3 regions of the Microbacterium sp. NPDC006705 genome follow, and region 1 is predicted to be linked to each of the others. Evidence: predicted binding sites of a transcription regulator. Region 1 holds the regulator's gene; each other region holds the start of a gene.
What was found. The regulator LexA, encoded in region 1, represses DNA repair genes until DNA is damaged. The targets are predictions, from matches to a motif close to TCGAACANNTGTTCGA.
Positions count from the first base shown of each region.

Region 2: ACI2K6_RS08155 (Rv2578c family radical SAM protein) is a predicted target of LexA. The motif match lies at 1,627-1,642, and genes of this name have one in related genera.
Region 3: ACI2K6_RS06980 (HNH endonuclease signature motif containing protein) is a predicted target of LexA. The motif match lies at 3,275-3,290, and genes of this name have one in related genera.

Region 1 is NZ_JBJDQQ010000001.1:903,347-908,668, reverse strand. Features, by position in the region: gene ACI2K6_RS04375 (prolyl oligopeptidase family serine peptidase) at 113-2,041, opposite strand; gene lexA (transcriptional repressor LexA) at 2,143-2,808, opposite strand; gene ACI2K6_RS04365 (LysM peptidoglycan-binding domain-containing protein) at 3,065-3,424, shown strand; gene ACI2K6_RS04360 (histidinol-phosphate transaminase) at 3,496-4,581, shown strand; gene hisB (imidazoleglycerol-phosphate dehydratase HisB) at 4,578-5,183, shown strand; gene hisH (imidazole glycerol phosphate synthase subunit HisH) at 5,180-5,322, shown strand, end outside.
Region 2 is NZ_JBJDQQ010000001.1:1,717,654-1,722,975, forward strand. Features, by position in the region: gene ACI2K6_RS08140 (M15 family metallopeptidase) at 1-709, opposite strand, end outside; gene ACI2K6_RS08145 (hypothetical protein) at 760-1,065, opposite strand; gene ACI2K6_RS08150 (NUDIX domain-containing protein) at 1,062-1,343, opposite strand; gene ACI2K6_RS08155 (Rv2578c family radical SAM protein) at 1,651-2,715, shown strand; gene ACI2K6_RS08160 (DEAD/DEAH box helicase) at 2,982-5,222, opposite strand.
Region 3 is NZ_JBJDQQ010000001.1:1,461,300-1,466,621, reverse strand. Features, by position in the region: gene ACI2K6_RS06990 (enoyl-CoA hydratase-related protein) at 97-873, shown strand; gene ACI2K6_RS06985 (cytochrome b/b6 domain-containing protein) at 883-1,812, shown strand; gene ACI2K6_RS06980 (HNH endonuclease signature motif containing protein) at 1,858-3,240, opposite strand; gene ACI2K6_RS06975 (GNAT family N-acetyltransferase) at 3,371-3,877, opposite strand; gene ACI2K6_RS06970 (hypothetical protein) at 3,943-4,902, opposite strand; TPP riboswitch at 5,019-5,115, shown strand; gene thiM (hydroxyethylthiazole kinase) at 5,098-5,322, shown strand, end outside.

The sequences.
Region 1 (5,322 bases):
GTCGGCGATACACCTGCAGGCTCGGCGGTGCTGGTGAGCCCGCCGCGGATGCGGAAGGCCTCACCAGCACCGCCGGCCTGACAGGCGTATCAGCGCCAGGCGGTCGCCGGGCTCAGTCGAGCTCGATCGGCGCGACGCCGGGCGTGTCGAAACCGAACACCTGACCGAGGAACGCCAGCTCGCTCTCCAGAGCGTTCACGATCGTCTCGGTCCGTCGGAACCCGTGCCCCTCGCCCGCGTACAGGACATAGGCGTGGGGCACGCCCTGCGCGACGAGTGCGTCGCGGATGGCCTCGGCCTGCGCCGGTGGCACGACGGCGTCCTCGTCGCCCTGGAGAAGCAGCAGCGGCACGCGGAAACGCTCGGCGTGGCTCAGCGGCGACCGCTCGATGTACACGTGCTCCGCTTCAGGGAGGGGACCGATCAGGCCGTCGAGGTAGCGCGCCTCGAAGTCGTGGGTCTCGGCCGCGAGGGCGCGGGCATCGCCGACGCCGTAGCGCGAGACGCCCGCGCCGAACACGTCCGTGCCGACGAGCGCCGCCAACACGGTCCAGCCACCGGCCGACCCGCCCTCGATCGCGAGCCGTGACGCATCGGCGAGTCCGTCGGCGGCGAGGCCGCGTGCCGCCGCCGCGACATCATCGACGTCGACGACGCCCCACTGGCCCTTCAGCCGTTCACGGTACGACCGGCCGTACCCGGTCGACCCGCCGTAGTTCACGTCGAGCACGCCGATGCCTCGGCTGGTGAAGTAGGCCGCCTTGGCGTCGGCGGTGCCGCCCACGTGCGACGTCGGCCCGCCGTGCACCCAGACGAGGTACGGCGGCAGCTCGTCGGTCGGCGCCGTGACATCGGGGTTCGTCGGCGGATAGGCGAAGGCGTGCACCGGGCCGTGGGGACCCTCGGTGGTGATCTGACGGGCATGGGGGATCCATGCCTCGTCGATATCGGGGGTACCGCCGCGCACCGCTGTCGTCTCGCCGCTGTCGAGATCGACCAGCCAGAGCCCGCTCGCCCCGGGCATGGCGCCGCTCACGAGGGCGCGGCTGCCGCGGACGTCCTCGATCTGCAGTCGAGCGGTGGCGGGGAAGGGGAGCGGGATCGCGCCGCCGTCGCGGTCGATGATCACGAGCTGGTCCGAGCCGTGCGTGCGGACGGCCACGACGCGGCCGTCGTCGAGCGGCGCGTACCACCGGGTGCCGAGGACCCACAGGCCACCACCCGTGTCGGCGTCGGCGGGGGAGACCGCGACGGGTGCCGCGCCGGTCGCGGGGTCGATGCGATGGAGGTTCCAGCGCCCCGTCGGCTCGTCGAGCAGCAACAGCTGGCCGTCCGATGTCCATTCCGGCTGCAGCGCGGCCGTGCTGCCGCCGGCCAGCTCACGGACACGATCCGGGGCGTCGAGCTCGATGACACGGATGCAGGTGCGGTCCCAGGGCATGTCCGGGTGATCCCACGCCACCCACGCGAGCTGTGATCCGTCGGGTGACAGTGCAGGCTGAGCCACGAAGTCGCTGCCCCCGGCGAGCTCCGTCACTCCCGCTTCGTCGCCGCTCGCGGCGTTCTCATCGCTGCTCGCGCCGTCGATCCGCACGATGTGTCGTTCGGGAGTGCGCCCCGGGCGCTCGCGCTCGCGCACCGCGAGGAGCGCGCCGTGCTGCCAGCGGAGACCCCCGTAGTGGGTGCCGCTCTCCTCTGGGGTGAGCGCCTCGGGCTCGCCGCCCGGGCGGAGGCGTCGAATGCGCTGGTCCGACTTGTCGACGAAGAACAGCTCGCCGTCGTCGGACGCCGTCCAGGCGCCCCCGCCGTACTCGTGCACACGCGATCGCGCGTTCCCGGGCGCGGGGAGGACGACCTCCACAGAATCGTCGCGGCGGCGGCGCATGACGGCGACGCGACCGGCCTCATCGGGAAGGGATTCGCCCCACCAGATCTCATCTCCGACGAAGCGCGCGCCGTCGAGGCGCAACGAGGACGCGCTGGCCCACGAGGCGGTCAGGGGGGAGGGCCAAGAACCGTACGGGAGTTGCTGCTGCGACATACCGCCACGCTACGCGAGCGGATCCGGATCGTGCCGGACGACGGGAGGGGATGCCGCCGAGTCGCGGCATCCCCTCCCGCAGTTCCGTCGGTGCGGCGAGGTCAGACCGTGCGGAGGACGGCGACGACCTTGCCGAGGATGGTGGCGTCATCGCCGAGGATCGGCTCGAACGCCGAGTTGCGGGGGAGGAGCCAGGTGTGGCCGTCGCGCTGACGGAGCGTCTTGACGGTGGCCTCGCCGTCGAGCATGGCCGCGACGATCTCGCCGTTGTCGGCGGTCGACTGTGCCCGCACGACGACCCAGTCGCCGTCGCAGATGGCGGCGTCGATCATGGAGTCGCCGACGACCTTGAGCATGAACAGCTCGCCCTTGCCGACGAGCTGACGCGGCAGGGGGAAGATCTCCTCGACCTGCTGGTCGGCGGTGATCGGGACGCCCGCCGCGATGCGGCCCACGAGCGGCACGAGGGCGGCGTCGCCGAGGGCGGGCGCGGCGTCGGCGGGGTTCTCGCCGGCCGTGCCGGGGAGGTCGATGAGGACCTCCATCGCGCGGGTCTTGCCGGGGTCGCGGCGGAGGTATCCGCTCAGCTCGAGCTGGTTCAGCTGGTGGGTGACGCTCGACAGCGACTTGAGGCCGACGGCGTCGCCGATCTCGCGCATGCTCGGCGGGTAGCCGTTGCGGGCGATCGCGTGCTGGATCACCTCGAGGATCGCGAGCTGCTTATCGCTCAGATTCTTGCGTCGTCGCGTCTGCGGCTTCTCGCTCATACCGCCGGTCTCCTGTCGTCGCGCCCCGTCCCCGACCCGATGTCGGAGGTTCGTGGTGGGCTCTCGCTGTCGAAAAGGTAGCCCGATCCGACAGCGACATCACGGAACGCTCCGCGTGTCTCTTCGATCGGTCTCCGATTTCGGTGGGTGGTTGACACCACACAATATCGAAGATACGTTCGGAACCGAAGTTCGCACCCGCCTCTCCCGGCCGAGAGGCGGGAGCGAATCTTCCTACCGCTCCCGAGGAGATGTCATGACCACGATCGATGCTCGCTTCGCACCGGCCCCCCGCACCCGTCTGCGCCTGACGCGCCGTGGACGCCGCGTCATCGCAGCGATCGCCGCACTTCCCGCCGTCGTCGCCGTCACCGCTGCCGTGCTCTCCGGCGGGGGAGCACTCGCCTCCAACGAGGCGGGCGCGCCCGAGGGGTCGTTCACGACGGTGACCGTCATGTCGGGCGAATCGCTCTGGTCGATCGCTGAAGAGGTGGCGCCGGCCGCCGACCCCCGTGACGTCGTCGACGCCATCATCCGGCTGAACGCCCTCGGCTCTGGTCAGCTCGAGGCAGGCCAGACACTCGCCATCCCCGCCGAGTACGACGCCGCGAGCTGAAGCCCGCCGTCTTCGGCGCAGAAGCTGGGGTGCGGCCACGCCGGACTCGGACGCGGCCTAGCATGGGTGGGATGAGCCCGAGTCTGGATGATCTGCCCCTCAGAGACGATCTGCGAGGCCTCACCCCGTACGGCGCCCCGCAGGCGCCGCTTCCGGTCGCGCTGAACGTCAACGAGAACACGCATCCCGTTCCCGAAGAGGTCGCAGACGACATCCTGGATGCCATCGCCCGTGCCCTGCGCGACGTCAACCGCTATCCCGACCGCGAGTTCACGCACCTCCGCGAGTCCTTCGCCGAGTACCTCGGTCACGGCCTCACCCCCGATCGCATCTGGGCCGCGAACGGATCGAACGAGGTGCTGCAGCACCTGCTCCAGGCCTTCGGCGGCCCGGGGCGCACCGCCATGGGCTTCGGCCCCACGTACTCGATGTACCCGCTGCTGACGCGAGCCACCGGCGCGCAGTACGTCGCGGGCACGCGCGGCCCCGACTTCACGCTCGACCCGGCCTCCGCCGCGGCACAAGTCTCCGAACTACGCCCCGACGTCGTCTTCCTCTGCGCGCCCAACAACCCGACCGGCACGCCGCTCGGTCTCGACGTCATCGAGGCGGTGTACGACGCCACCGACGGAATCGTGATCGTCGACGAGGCCTATCAGGAGTTCGCGCCGCGCGAGAGCCCCTCCGCGCTGACGCTGCTCGGCGAGCGGGAGCGCCTGGTCGTCTCGCGCACGATGAGCAAGGCGTTCGCCTTCGCCGGTGCGCGCGTCGGCTATCTCGCCGCCGACGCGACCCTCATCGACGCTCTGCGTCTTGTCCGCCTGCCGTACCACCTCAGCGCCCTCACGCAGGCGGCCGCGACAGCCGCGCTGTCGCACTCGTCGACGATGCTCCGGATGGTGGACGAGATCGTCGCGCAGCGCGATCGGATGTCGGCGACGCTCGATGCCCTCGGGTACCACGCCTACGAGAGCTGGACGAACTTCGTCCTGTTCGACGGGGTCGACGACCCGCGCGCCACCTGGCAGGCGCTCTACGATCGCGGCATCCTCGTCCGCGACGTCGGCATCCCGCACAGCCTGCGCGTCAGTGCCGGTACGGAAGACGAGACGACCGCGTTCCTCGAAGCACTGGCGTCGATAGACTCGGAGGCATGACCAGCCCCCGAACGGCCAGCATCCGTCGTGCCACGAGCGAGTCGAGTGTCGAACTCGAGCTCGACCTCGACGGGACCGGGATCAGCACGATCGAGACGACCGTGCCGTTCTTCGATCATCTGCTGACGGCGTTCGCGAAGCACTCGCTCACCGACCTGACTGTACGCGCGACGGGCGACACGCACATCGACGCGCACCACACGGTCGAGGATGTGGCGATCGTGCTCGGGCAGGCGCTGCGCTCTGCGCTGGGCGACAAGTCGGGCATCTCCCGCTACGGCGATGCGCTCGTGCCCCTCGACGAGGCGCTCGCGCAGGCTGTCGTCGACATCTCCGGGCGTCCCTACCTCGTGCACACGGGAGAGCCCGAGGGATACGAGTACCACCTCATCGGCGGGCACTTCACGGGGTCGCTCGTGCGGCACACGTTCGAGGCGATCGCGTTCAACGCGGGCCTGACGACGCACGTCCGCGTGCTCGGCGGACGCGACCCGCACCACATCGCCGAGGCGGAGTACAAGGCCTTCGCCCGTGCCTTCCGGCAGGCCAAGGCGCTCGATCCGCTCGTGCACGGCATCCCCAGCACGAAGGGCGCCCTATGACCGAGGGTGACACGACCGGACGCGCGCCGCTCGTCGCCGTCCTCGATTATGGCTCGGGCAACATCCACTCGGCCGTCAAGGCCCTCTCCGCCGCGGGTGCGGACGCCCGACTGACGTCCGATCGTGGTCTCATCCGCGA
Region 2 (5,322 bases), 810 kb from region 1:
TGGTTCGCTCGACGCCCTCGGCGCGCGCTTGCGGCTCGGGCCAGTAGTCGATCGGATCGAGCGCGTTCAGCTTGTTCACGACGACCCACGTGCGGCCGGCCGTGTGCAGATCGATGCACGGGGCCGCACCGCCCGCGATCGCGGCCCGGAAAGGCTCGGCTCCCCCGGCCGCGGCGATGACGTCGGCGTCAGAGCCCGACGCGAGCGCCTGCTGGAATCCGGGATCACCGCAGATGTCGCCCGCGGCCGCGGCATCCGTCGTCGCATCGTCGGCCGGCTGGGCGGCGGCAGCATCGCCGGACTGCGCGGGCGCAGGAATGGACGATGCGTTGGGCGCGCCCGCCGCGGCGTCACCGACGAGCGCGGCGACGGGGTCGACGGGAGCCTCATCCGGTCCGCTGAGTGCCGACGTGAAGCCGGCGGTACCGGCGACGACGAGGCCGACGAGCGCGAGTGCAGCCGTGGCCGCAACGGCGCGGCGGCGGACGTAGACGGCTGCCGGCAGACGCACGGATGCCGACAGGGCGGCGGCATCCGGTGATCGGCCCTCCGCCGACGAAGCCGAGGCGACCTCGCCACCAGCACCGCTCGCCGCGGAACCGGAAGCGCCGGCCCGCTCACGCAGCTCGCGCCGCGAGGGGAGAGGGCGCGCCTCCGCCGATCGCTCGCGTCGCGAGCGACGCGTCTCGGGCTCGGTCGGGTGCACCACGACCCCATTCTGCCCTGCGGGTCCGGTTGAGTTCCCGTTCGCAGCGCGGTTCACCCGCGACCCGGGCTGGTCCCCTCGCCGAACACGGCATCGGGTCCGGCGGGCGATGCCCCCGGGCTCACGCTGCCCGCGCGCCCTTCCGCAGCCGCCGGAGCGAGCAACTCTCGCGCGATCACCTTCACGGAGGGGAACGTGTCGAGCTCGTCGATCTCGATGCTCGAGAACCAGCCCGCGTCGTGGACCTCTCCGGCCGCGGGCGACAGGGCGCCGCGCTCCGAAGTGTGCAGCACGAAGGCCATGTCCATATGGATGTGCGCGGGTTCGCCGGGGCGCTCGGGGATGAGCTGATAGCTCATGCTGATCGGGAGGTCGAGCTGAGCTTCGGTGCGACCGTCCGCGGCGAGGTCGACGCCCGCGTGCGGCGCAGCACGGCTGCCACGCCGGTCTCCTCGAACACTTCTCTCACGACCGCCGCCTGGGGCGTCTCGTCCTCGTCGACATGACCGCCCGGCGGAAGCCACTTCGCGAGCTTCTTGTGATGGATGAGGAGGATTCGGTCCTCTGCGGGATTGAGCACGTAGCCGCTGACGGTGAACTGTTTGGCGTACGACGCGGTTCGATCGATGATCGTCATCGTGCGGCACCGTTCACACCGGCACCGACAGCGCGGCGGATTTCATCCATTCGGACGAGCCGGGGGCGCACCCTCGTCGTCGGGGGGCGGGTGCGATCCGGCTCGCAGAAACCGACCACGTCGGCTACCCCGGCGTATCTCACCCTCTCCCCAGCTGACGTCAGAGTCACAGCGCACTCCCCCATCCGCTCGCAGCGTCCTCGATCCCCGGTGAAACGATCTGCCTGTCACCACACCGGCACCCGAGCATACGAGGGTTCGCGCTTTCATGTTTGACAACACTTCGAATTTCTGTTCGAATCTTCTCATGCGATGGCAGGGGCAGCAGATGGGCGTGGCGGATGCCGCTGCGCTGCCCGGCCTCGAGACACTCAACGGCCTCGTGCGCTCGGTGACGACGCCCGAGTTCGCAGGAGTTACCTTCCACGAGGTCATGTCGCGCTCGGCGCTCAACCGGGTCCCGGGCCCCTCGGCGATACCCTTCGACTGGACGGTCAATCCCTACCGGGGATGCACGCATGCCTGCGTCTACTGCTTCGCCCGCGGCACGCACGAGTACCTCGACATGGACGCGGGAGCCGACTTCGACTCGCAGATCGTCGTCAAGCTGAACGTCGCCGACGTACTGCGCCGCGAGCTCTCGAAACCGACCTGGGCGCGCGAGCAGGTCGCTCTCGGTACGAACACCGACCCCTACCAGCGTGCGGAGGGCCGCTACCGGTTGATGCCCGGCATCATCACGGCGCTGGTCGACAGCGGCACGCCGTTCTCGGTGCTGACGAAAGGCACCCTGCTGCGCCGTGACCTACCGCTGCTGGCCGAGGCGGCACGTTCGGTGCCCATCGACCTCGCGATGTCGATCGCGGTACTCGACGAGCCGCTGCGGCAGCTGCTCGAACCCGGCGCGCCGACATTCGCCGCTCGCCTCGACACGGTGCGAGCGGCAAGCGCCGCGGGGTTCCGGGTGACGGTGTTCCTGATGCCGATCGTGCCGCACCTCACCGATTCGACCGAGGTGCTCGACGATGCCCTGAGCCGGATCGCGGATGCCGGCGCCGCCCGCGTCGTCTACGGCGCGATGCACCTGCGACCGGGCGTCAAACCCTGGTTCCAGCAGTGGCTCGCGCGCGAACGCCCCGACCTCGTGCCGGTGTACCGCGGCCTGTACCCCGGGGCCTCGGTGCAGGCACCGCAGGGCTACCGGCGCATGCTCGCGACGCGCGTTCGACCTCTGCTCGCGCGGCATCGCCTTCGGGGAGGGCTCGAAGAGGAAGAGGCGCAGCCCGCCACGCGACGATTCCGCCCCGGACCGGTGGTCACGACTTCGCGCGGCCGCGCCGCTGCAGCGGCATCCGTTCCCACGCTCTTCTGACACAAGCAGCACAGTGGCCCGAGTTTCGCGGCCCGGGGCGCTGCGAACCGGAGCCGGGAGTGCGAGCCGGGACACTCTCGCGCGCTGCCGGGGTATGGTCCCGAGATCAGGCTCAACGCGCGGCCGGCTCCCACCGCTCAGCCTCTCAGGGCCCTCAGCCCGCGCACGGCACGGCGAACCGCGAGCGCCCCGCCAACGGAAGCGCCCCGCCGAACGCCACGACCGTCGGGTCGCAGCGTGCGGCGGGGCGTCAGAGCGGCGTCGGCTCAGGCGTCGACGTTCGCGAGCTGTCGGCCCGAGACCTCCTCGAGGATGTCGTCGCCGGGGCGGACATCGTCGAAGGGGGCGTCGATCTCGGCACGCTCGAGCATCTCGGTCATGCGACGGCGACGCTGACGCGTGATGAGAGTGACGACCGCACCCGAGCGACCGGCGCGGCCGGTGCGCCCTGCGCGGTGCAGGTAGGTCTTGTACTCGTCGGGAGCGTCGGCCTGGATGACCAGGTCGATGTCATCGACGTGGATGCCGCGGGCTGCGACATCCGTCGCGACCAGCACCCGCACCTTGCCGTCGGTCAGGCGCTGCAGGTTGCGCGTGCGCTTGCCCTGGTTGAGGTCGCCGTGGAGCGCGACCGCCGCGATCCCGGCATCCTCGAACTGCTCGGCGAGCATCTCGGTGTAGGCACGGGTACGCGCGAAGACGAGCGTCTTGCCGTCGCGGTCGACGAGGGAGTTCAGGATCTCGGCCTTGTCGCGGTGGTCGAGGACGAGCACACGGTGATCGATCGTCGAGGTGTCCTGGCTCTCGCCCGCGACCTCGTAGACGGCCGGCTCGACGAGGAACTCGTCGACCAGAGCGGCGACCTCGCGGTCGAGCGTCGCCGAGAACAGCAGCTTCTGCGCGCCGTCCTGCACGAGGCGGAGGATGCGCTGCATGGGCTCGAGGAACCCGAGCTCGCTCATGTGGTCGGCCTCGTCGAGCACGACGATGCCCACCTCGGAGAGGTCGAGCTTGCCCTGGTTCTGCAGGTCTTCGATGCGGCCGGGGGTGCCGATGATGATGTCGACGCCCTTCTTGAGCGCACCGACCTGACGCGCCTGCGGCACTCCGCCGTAGATCTGCGTCGTGAAGAGCCCGACGCTGCGCGCGATCGCCTGGACGGTGCGGTCGATCTGCAGCGCGAGCTCGCGCGTCGGAGCGAGGATCAGCGCCTTGGGTGAACGCCCGAACTCGCGACGCTTGCCGGCCTGGCTGCGCAGGATCGACTCGACGAGCGGAGCGCCGAACGCGATGGTCTTGCCCGAGCCGGTGCGGCCGCGGGCGAGGACGTCCTTGCCCTCGAGGATCGGCGGAATGGTGGCCGCCTGGATCGGGAACGGGGATGCCGCACCCAGGGCGTCGAGCTGACGAACGATGTTGTCACCGAGGCCGAGGTCGGCGAACGACGACTGGGCGACGGATGCCGCATCCACGGCCTCCGCCTGCAGGCGCTCGTGGACGGTGTCGACGTGGTCCTGGTGGGCCTTCGACTTCGTCTCGGCGTTCCAGTCCGAACGGTTCGGACGGTCGCCGAAGTCACGGCGCGGGCGGTCATCGAACGAACGCGCCGGGCGGTCGTCGCGACGCGGACGGTCCGAGAAGTCGCGACGCGGACGGTCATCGCGGTTCGGGCGGTCGGCGAAGTCACGGCGCGGGCGGTCATCGAACGAACGCGCCGGACGGTCGTCACGACGCGGACGGTCCGAGAAGTCACGACGCGGACGGTCATCGCGGTTCGGGCGGTCGCCGAAGTCACGACGGGGACGGTCATCGAACGAACGCGCCGGACGGTCGTCACGACGCGGACGGTCCGAGAAGTCACGACGCGGACGGTCGTCACGGTTCGGGCGGTCGCCGAAGTCACGACGGGGACGGTCATCGAACGAACGAGCGGGGCGGTCGTCGCGGCGGGGCCGGTCGCCGAAGTCACGACGCGGCCGGTCATCGAACGAACGCGCCGGACGGTCATCACGACGCGGACGGTCGTCACGGTTCGGGCGGTCGCCGAAGTCACGACGGGGACGGTCATCACGGTTCGGGCGGTCGCCGAAGTCACGACGGGGACGGTCGTTACGGAAGGAGGGACGCGCATCACCGAAGGTGCGGCGATCGTCGCGGGGCTGCGCTTCGTAGGGGCGGCGGCCGCCGGCATCCGATCGGCGGTCGTTCCCGTAGCCGCGCTGCTCGCGCTGACCGCGGTCGTCGCGTCCGCCGCGGTCGTCGCGGGCCTGCGAGCGGATGCCGCGCGCTTCGTCACGACCCGCACGGTCCTGCGAGGACCAGCGGTTCTTGCGACCGGTGTCTTCGCTCTCGGCACGGTAGCCGCGGTGACCGGGGCTCTTGCTGCCGGGGGTTCCGGCCGAGGACTGGCCGGGGCGACGCTTAGCGTCCTGGTACGACGTCTTCTTGCCGTAGCGGGGCTCGAAGTTCTGCGCGCGGCCGCCGGCCGGCTTCTTGTTCTTGGGCATGGGTGTGTCCTTCTGGGTTCTCTGCACGAGAACAGCGCCCGCGCGCACGCGGGCAAACCCGGACATCCGTCGGCCGGGGGCCATTCACATGATGGTCATG
Region 3 (5,322 bases), 560 kb from region 1:
GGGTGCAGGTCGTGAGTACTCTCCGCACGTGTCCGGCATGTGAATGCCCGGCAACCGATCGGAGACGCGCGGAGAGGCGCGTGGCACGATGAGGGGATGAGCGACTACACGACCATCGTCAGCGAGACGCGAGGGCGCGTCGGCTGGCTGACACTGAACCGACCGGAGGCGTTGAACGCCCTGAACTCGACGCTCGTCGCCGAGCTCGCCGACGCGGCCATGGCGTTCGACCGCGACGAGGCGATCGGCGCGATCGTCGTGACCGGCTCGGAGCGGGCGTTCGCGGCCGGCGCGGACATCAAAGAGATGGCGGGCAAGAGTGCCCGCGACATGTCGATGGAGAACCCTTTCGCCGCGTTGGAGGACTTCGCGCGGGTGCGTACCCCCGTTGTCGCCGCGGTTGCCGGGTTCGCGCTCGGCGGCGGGTGCGAGCTGGCGATGATGTGCGACATCGTGCTGGCCGCCGACACCGCGGTGTTCGGGCAGCCGGAGATCGACCTCGGCGTCATTCCGGGCATCGGCGGGACGCAGCGGCTGACGCGCGCGGTCGGCTACTACAAGGCCGCGGAGCTCGTGCTGACCGGACGGCGGATGCCGGCGGAGGAGGCGGAGCGTGCGGGGCTCGTGTCTCGTGTGGTTCCGGCGGCGCAGCTGCTCGACGAAGCCGGTGCCGTCGCCGAGCGGATCGCGTCGCGATCGCTGCCGGTCGCCTATGCGGCGAAGCAGGCGCTACGCGCCTCGCAGGAGACGAGTGCCGCGGAGGGGCTGCGCCTCGAGCGCACGCTCTTCGCGTCGTTGTTCGCGCTCGAGGACCAGAAGGAAGGCATGGCCGCCTTTGCCGAGAAGCGCGCCCCCGAGTTCCGCCACCGCTGACCTGCCGCGGTGTTGGTCGAACGCGGGGCCGCCGCACGCCGACGGGTGACGGTGATCGTGGCCGTCGGCGTCGCACTGGTGCTCGCGGCGGCGGGTGCCGTCGCGTTCGCCCGCTGGGTGCTGAGCCTCGATGCGATGCGTGGGTTCGTCGAGCGGTACCCGGGCGCATACCCGCTGCCGGCGGGGGCGCCGGTCGGGATTCCGCCGTGGCTCGCCTGGCAGCACTTCTTCAATGCCTTCCTGATGGTGCTGATCATTCGCACGGGTCTGCAGGCGCGGAAGGAGAAGCGTCCGAGGGTGTTCTGGTCACCGCGGGGCAGGCCGAAGCGCCGGACGAGCCTCACGATCTGGTTCCATCAGGCGCTCGACGTCATCTGGATCGGCAACGGCATCGTGTTCGTCATCCTGCTCTTCGCGACCGGACAGTGGATGCGGATCGTGCCGACGAGCTGGGACGTGCTGCCGAATGCTGCCTCGGCGGCGTTGCAGTACGTGTCGCTCGACTGGCCGACGGAGAACGGCTGGGTGAATTACAACAGCCTGCAGCAGCTCGCGTACGCCACGACCGTGTTCGTCGCGGCACCGCTCGCGGTCGTCACCGGCGCGCGGCTCAGCACGGTCTGGCCGCGGGGCGACGGGCGGATCAACCGTCTGTACCCGCTCGAGTGGGCACGACGCCTGCACGTGCTGGTGATGCTTTTCTTCGTCGTCTTCATCGTGACCCATGTCGCTCTCGTCCTGGCTACGGGAGCGCTCCGCAACCTCAACCACATGTACGCCGCACAAGGATCGGCGGACCCGACGGCCTACGCCGACAACTGGACCGGCTTCTGGCTGTTCGTCCTGTCGCTCGCCGTCATCGTCGGGGCGTGCGTCGCCGCTCGCCCCGCTGTCCTCGTACCGATCGCGCGTTTGTTCGGCACGACCATCACCCGTTGACCGTCGTCGGCCGGTCGGAGATCACGCCCGCGCGATCAGGCGGTGTCAGAAGGGTGGCGGTTCGTCCGGCGGTGGTCCGCCGCGTGTCGCATCCGGTGGCGGATCCGTGGTGTCGATGGTGAAGCAGACCGCGGGTATGGGTACGTCTTCGCGGTAGACCCGGCCGAGGGGTGAGGTCCATTCGAGAACGCCGCCGCCGATCTGCCTGACCTCCCACTTCGTGAATTGCTTCATCGAGTGGTGTCGTTGGCAGAGGTGGGCGAGGCTGAAGATGTGGGTGTGCCCGCCGAGGGCGTAGTCGATCGTGTGGTCGATCTCGCAGCGGATCGCGGCTCTGCGGCATCCGGGGAATCGGCAGTGCTGGTCCCGTGCCATCAGAAGTTTCTTCATCGAAGCGGTCGGCCGGTAGGTGTCGATCTCGACCGGGGTGCGGGTGACGGGGTCGATGAACAGCCGGTCCCACTCGCTGACCTGCCCGGCGAGCTCGCGCGCCGTATCCGCATCGATCAGCGCGCCCCCGACGGCTTCGGCCGGGTTCTCGTCACGCCCCATCAACGTCTCGGCGGTGACCGCCACCTGAACCCGCGCGCGGATCGCCCCGAGCCCACCAGCCCGGTCGATCCCATACGTCGGGTCAACGACCGGCGCCCCGCCGAGCACCAGGTCGCCCAGGATGTCGGCGCGCAGCTGATCCATCGTCCTGGTGTCGGCGGGCTCCCCCGACCCAGCGGCATCCGCCCCATCGCTCTCCGCCCCGTTACTCTCCGCCCGCGCGTCCTTCACCGACTGCCCCATCTGCGTGAGCCGGTCGAGCATCCCCGCGGCGATGACCGTCGGGAGGTTCGCGACGAGGTTCGACATCCCATCCGACCCGTGGAACACCCGCACGCACCGCTCCGCCGCGGCAGCCTTGTGTCGGTCGGCGAACGTCTGCGTATGCAACCGGGCCGCCAACGCATCCAGCGCACCCCGCACCCGCGACGGCACATCCCGCTCGCACACCGTGATCGCGGCTGCCTCGTACGCCGACCGCACCTCGTCAGGAACCCTCGCGCCGACCCGCACGACCACATCGACGTGTCCGCGTTCGATCCGCCGCTGCACCCACGCCTGGAACACGGCCGGGTAGTCGTCGATGACGGTCATCGCGTGGTCGATCTCGCCCTGCAGGCGCCGATCGGTGAGCCGCGCCATCCCGGCCGCCTCGGCTGCGACCGACCGCAGCTCCATGTCCGACGCCATCCCACGAACCCCGTCGCGCCGCGCGTCGTGCAGTGCAGCGTGGCCCAGGTCCGCCAGCGCCCGGGTGCGGGCGATATCGGCGGCGTGAGAGAGGTCGAGCGCCTCGGCGTAACGCGAGAAAACAAGCGCTTGCGACGGCGTGGGTGCCTCGCGTCCCACCTCGCCACCCGCGCCATTCGCTGTCATGTTCCCATGATGGCAGTGGAGTACGACATCGAAGTCGAACAGAGGTGCGAATGTGGGCAACTCGCTAAGAAGACCGGCGGGGGAGGAGCGGCGCCGATCGCTCCGCCGCCGTCACCCGGCCGGCGCCGGGTCAGCGGACGAAGCGGACCTCGGTCAGCGTCTCGCCGAGGAACGGCTCGGTGTGGGTCTGCCCGTCGAGCGTGAAGCCATTTCGCTCGTAGAAGCGGTGCGCGCGGGGGTTGTCCTCCGCGACCCACAGGTAGACGCCCTCGTCCTTCTCGACGGCCGCGTCGAAGAGCCGCTGACCGATGCCGGTGCCGTGCCAGGCGTCGAGCAGGTAGATGAAGTACAGCTCGCGCATCCGGGGGGCGTCGCGATCGCGCGCCGGGCCCGACCCGACGAAGCCGACGATCTCGCCGCGGACGAGCGCGGCGTACATCCGGAAGTCCTCGCCCTGCGCGGCCCAGTGGGTCCACAGCTCGGCGAGTCGTCGCGGCGAGACGCTCTGTAGAGCGGCGGTGCTGATGAGGTGGTCGTAGGTCTCGTGCCAGCAGGTGGCGTGCACCCGCCCGAGGGCTTCGGCGTCGACATCCCGCACCGGACGGACGACGATGTCGGTCTGCAGTTCGGCTTCCATGGCCAGACTCTACGCGCGGCCGGCGACGGCGTGAAATCGGGGAGTCGGGGTTGCGCCGCCTGCCGTCATGCGCCGACACCGTCCACCACGGCGACCTCGACCGAGACCAGGCCGACCTCGCCCGGGCTCCAGCCCGCCGCGACCAGTCGAGCCCGCAGCGCTCGTTCGATGACCCTCTGCTCGCTGGGGCTGTGCAGCCGTGCACCGGCCCCCGCGGGTTCGACGACGGCGCCGGGATCGATAGTCCGCGCCGCGGCGATCAGGTCCTCCCGCATCCGATCGGCGCGCGCGGCCCCGAGGGCGGTTCGGACGATCTCGTACGAACCCAGCGTGACCGTCCACGCCGGCCCCCGGTCGTCGCCCGAGGCCCCGCGCGAGCGCTGCGCGGCCAGCGCGGCGCTGCGGTCCGACAGGATCATCAGGAGGGCAGCGCCGCTCAGGAGGACGAGCACGGCCCCCGCGATGGTCGTCGGCACGACCGAGAACCCGAGGCGGTAGAGCGCTGAATCCCATCCGAGCGTGAGCCCCACGCCGGCGCGGCACACGGAGAAGAGCGCGTAGACCGCCATGGTCGCTGCGAGGAGCCACGACCCGCGTCGCGCCGCGATGGCCGGGTGCCTCGCGGCGACGCTGGTCAACCCGCAGATGACCGCCATGATCAGGACCTTCACCGCGAGCGAGACGGGCAGCCCGATCGCCGCGGACACGACGCCGACGACAGCAGCGAGCGAGACGGCGATGCCGCCGCGGGCGAGGACGCCGCCGCCGAGCGAGCCGAGCCCGGCGAAGATCAGTCCCGGGCCGAGGACCATGGCGATGTCGCTGATGACGAGCGATGCCGGATCGCCGGTCTGGGTGTGGACGAGGTACAGCAGGCTGGACGTGGTGGCCGAGAGCGCGCCGACGATCCCGAAGCGCAGGAGCGCGCCGCGCCGACGCCAGCTCGGGCGCAGCGTGAACAGCACGACGAGACCGATGATCGTCATGAGGCACGCGAAGACCAGCGCGCATCCCGCTGTCAGCACGGCCCCACCCCCTCGCGCGCCGGCCCGTGAAGCGCGCTCACTCGCAACCTACGCGCTTCGGGGGCCGGGAGAAAAGCACAGCGGCCCAGAGCGTGCAAACCGGCCTGCTATGGTCGTGTTCCGACACGGGGTGCCCGCGACCGCGAGCTGAGATCAGACCCGTCGAACCTGCTCCAGTGCAATGCTGGCGAAGGGATGTCGAAAATGCGCGATGTCGTGCCCACCGTCCGAGGACCGGAAGCGGCGCTCCGAGCGCTGCGGGATGCCGCTCCGCTCACCCACTGCGTGACCAACGCCGTCGTCACCGGGTTCACCGCGAACGCGCTGCTCTCGCTCGGGGCGAGTCCGGCGATGGTCGACATCGAGGGTGAGGCGGGCATCTTCGCCGGCGTCGCCGACGGTGCCCTGATCAACCTCGGC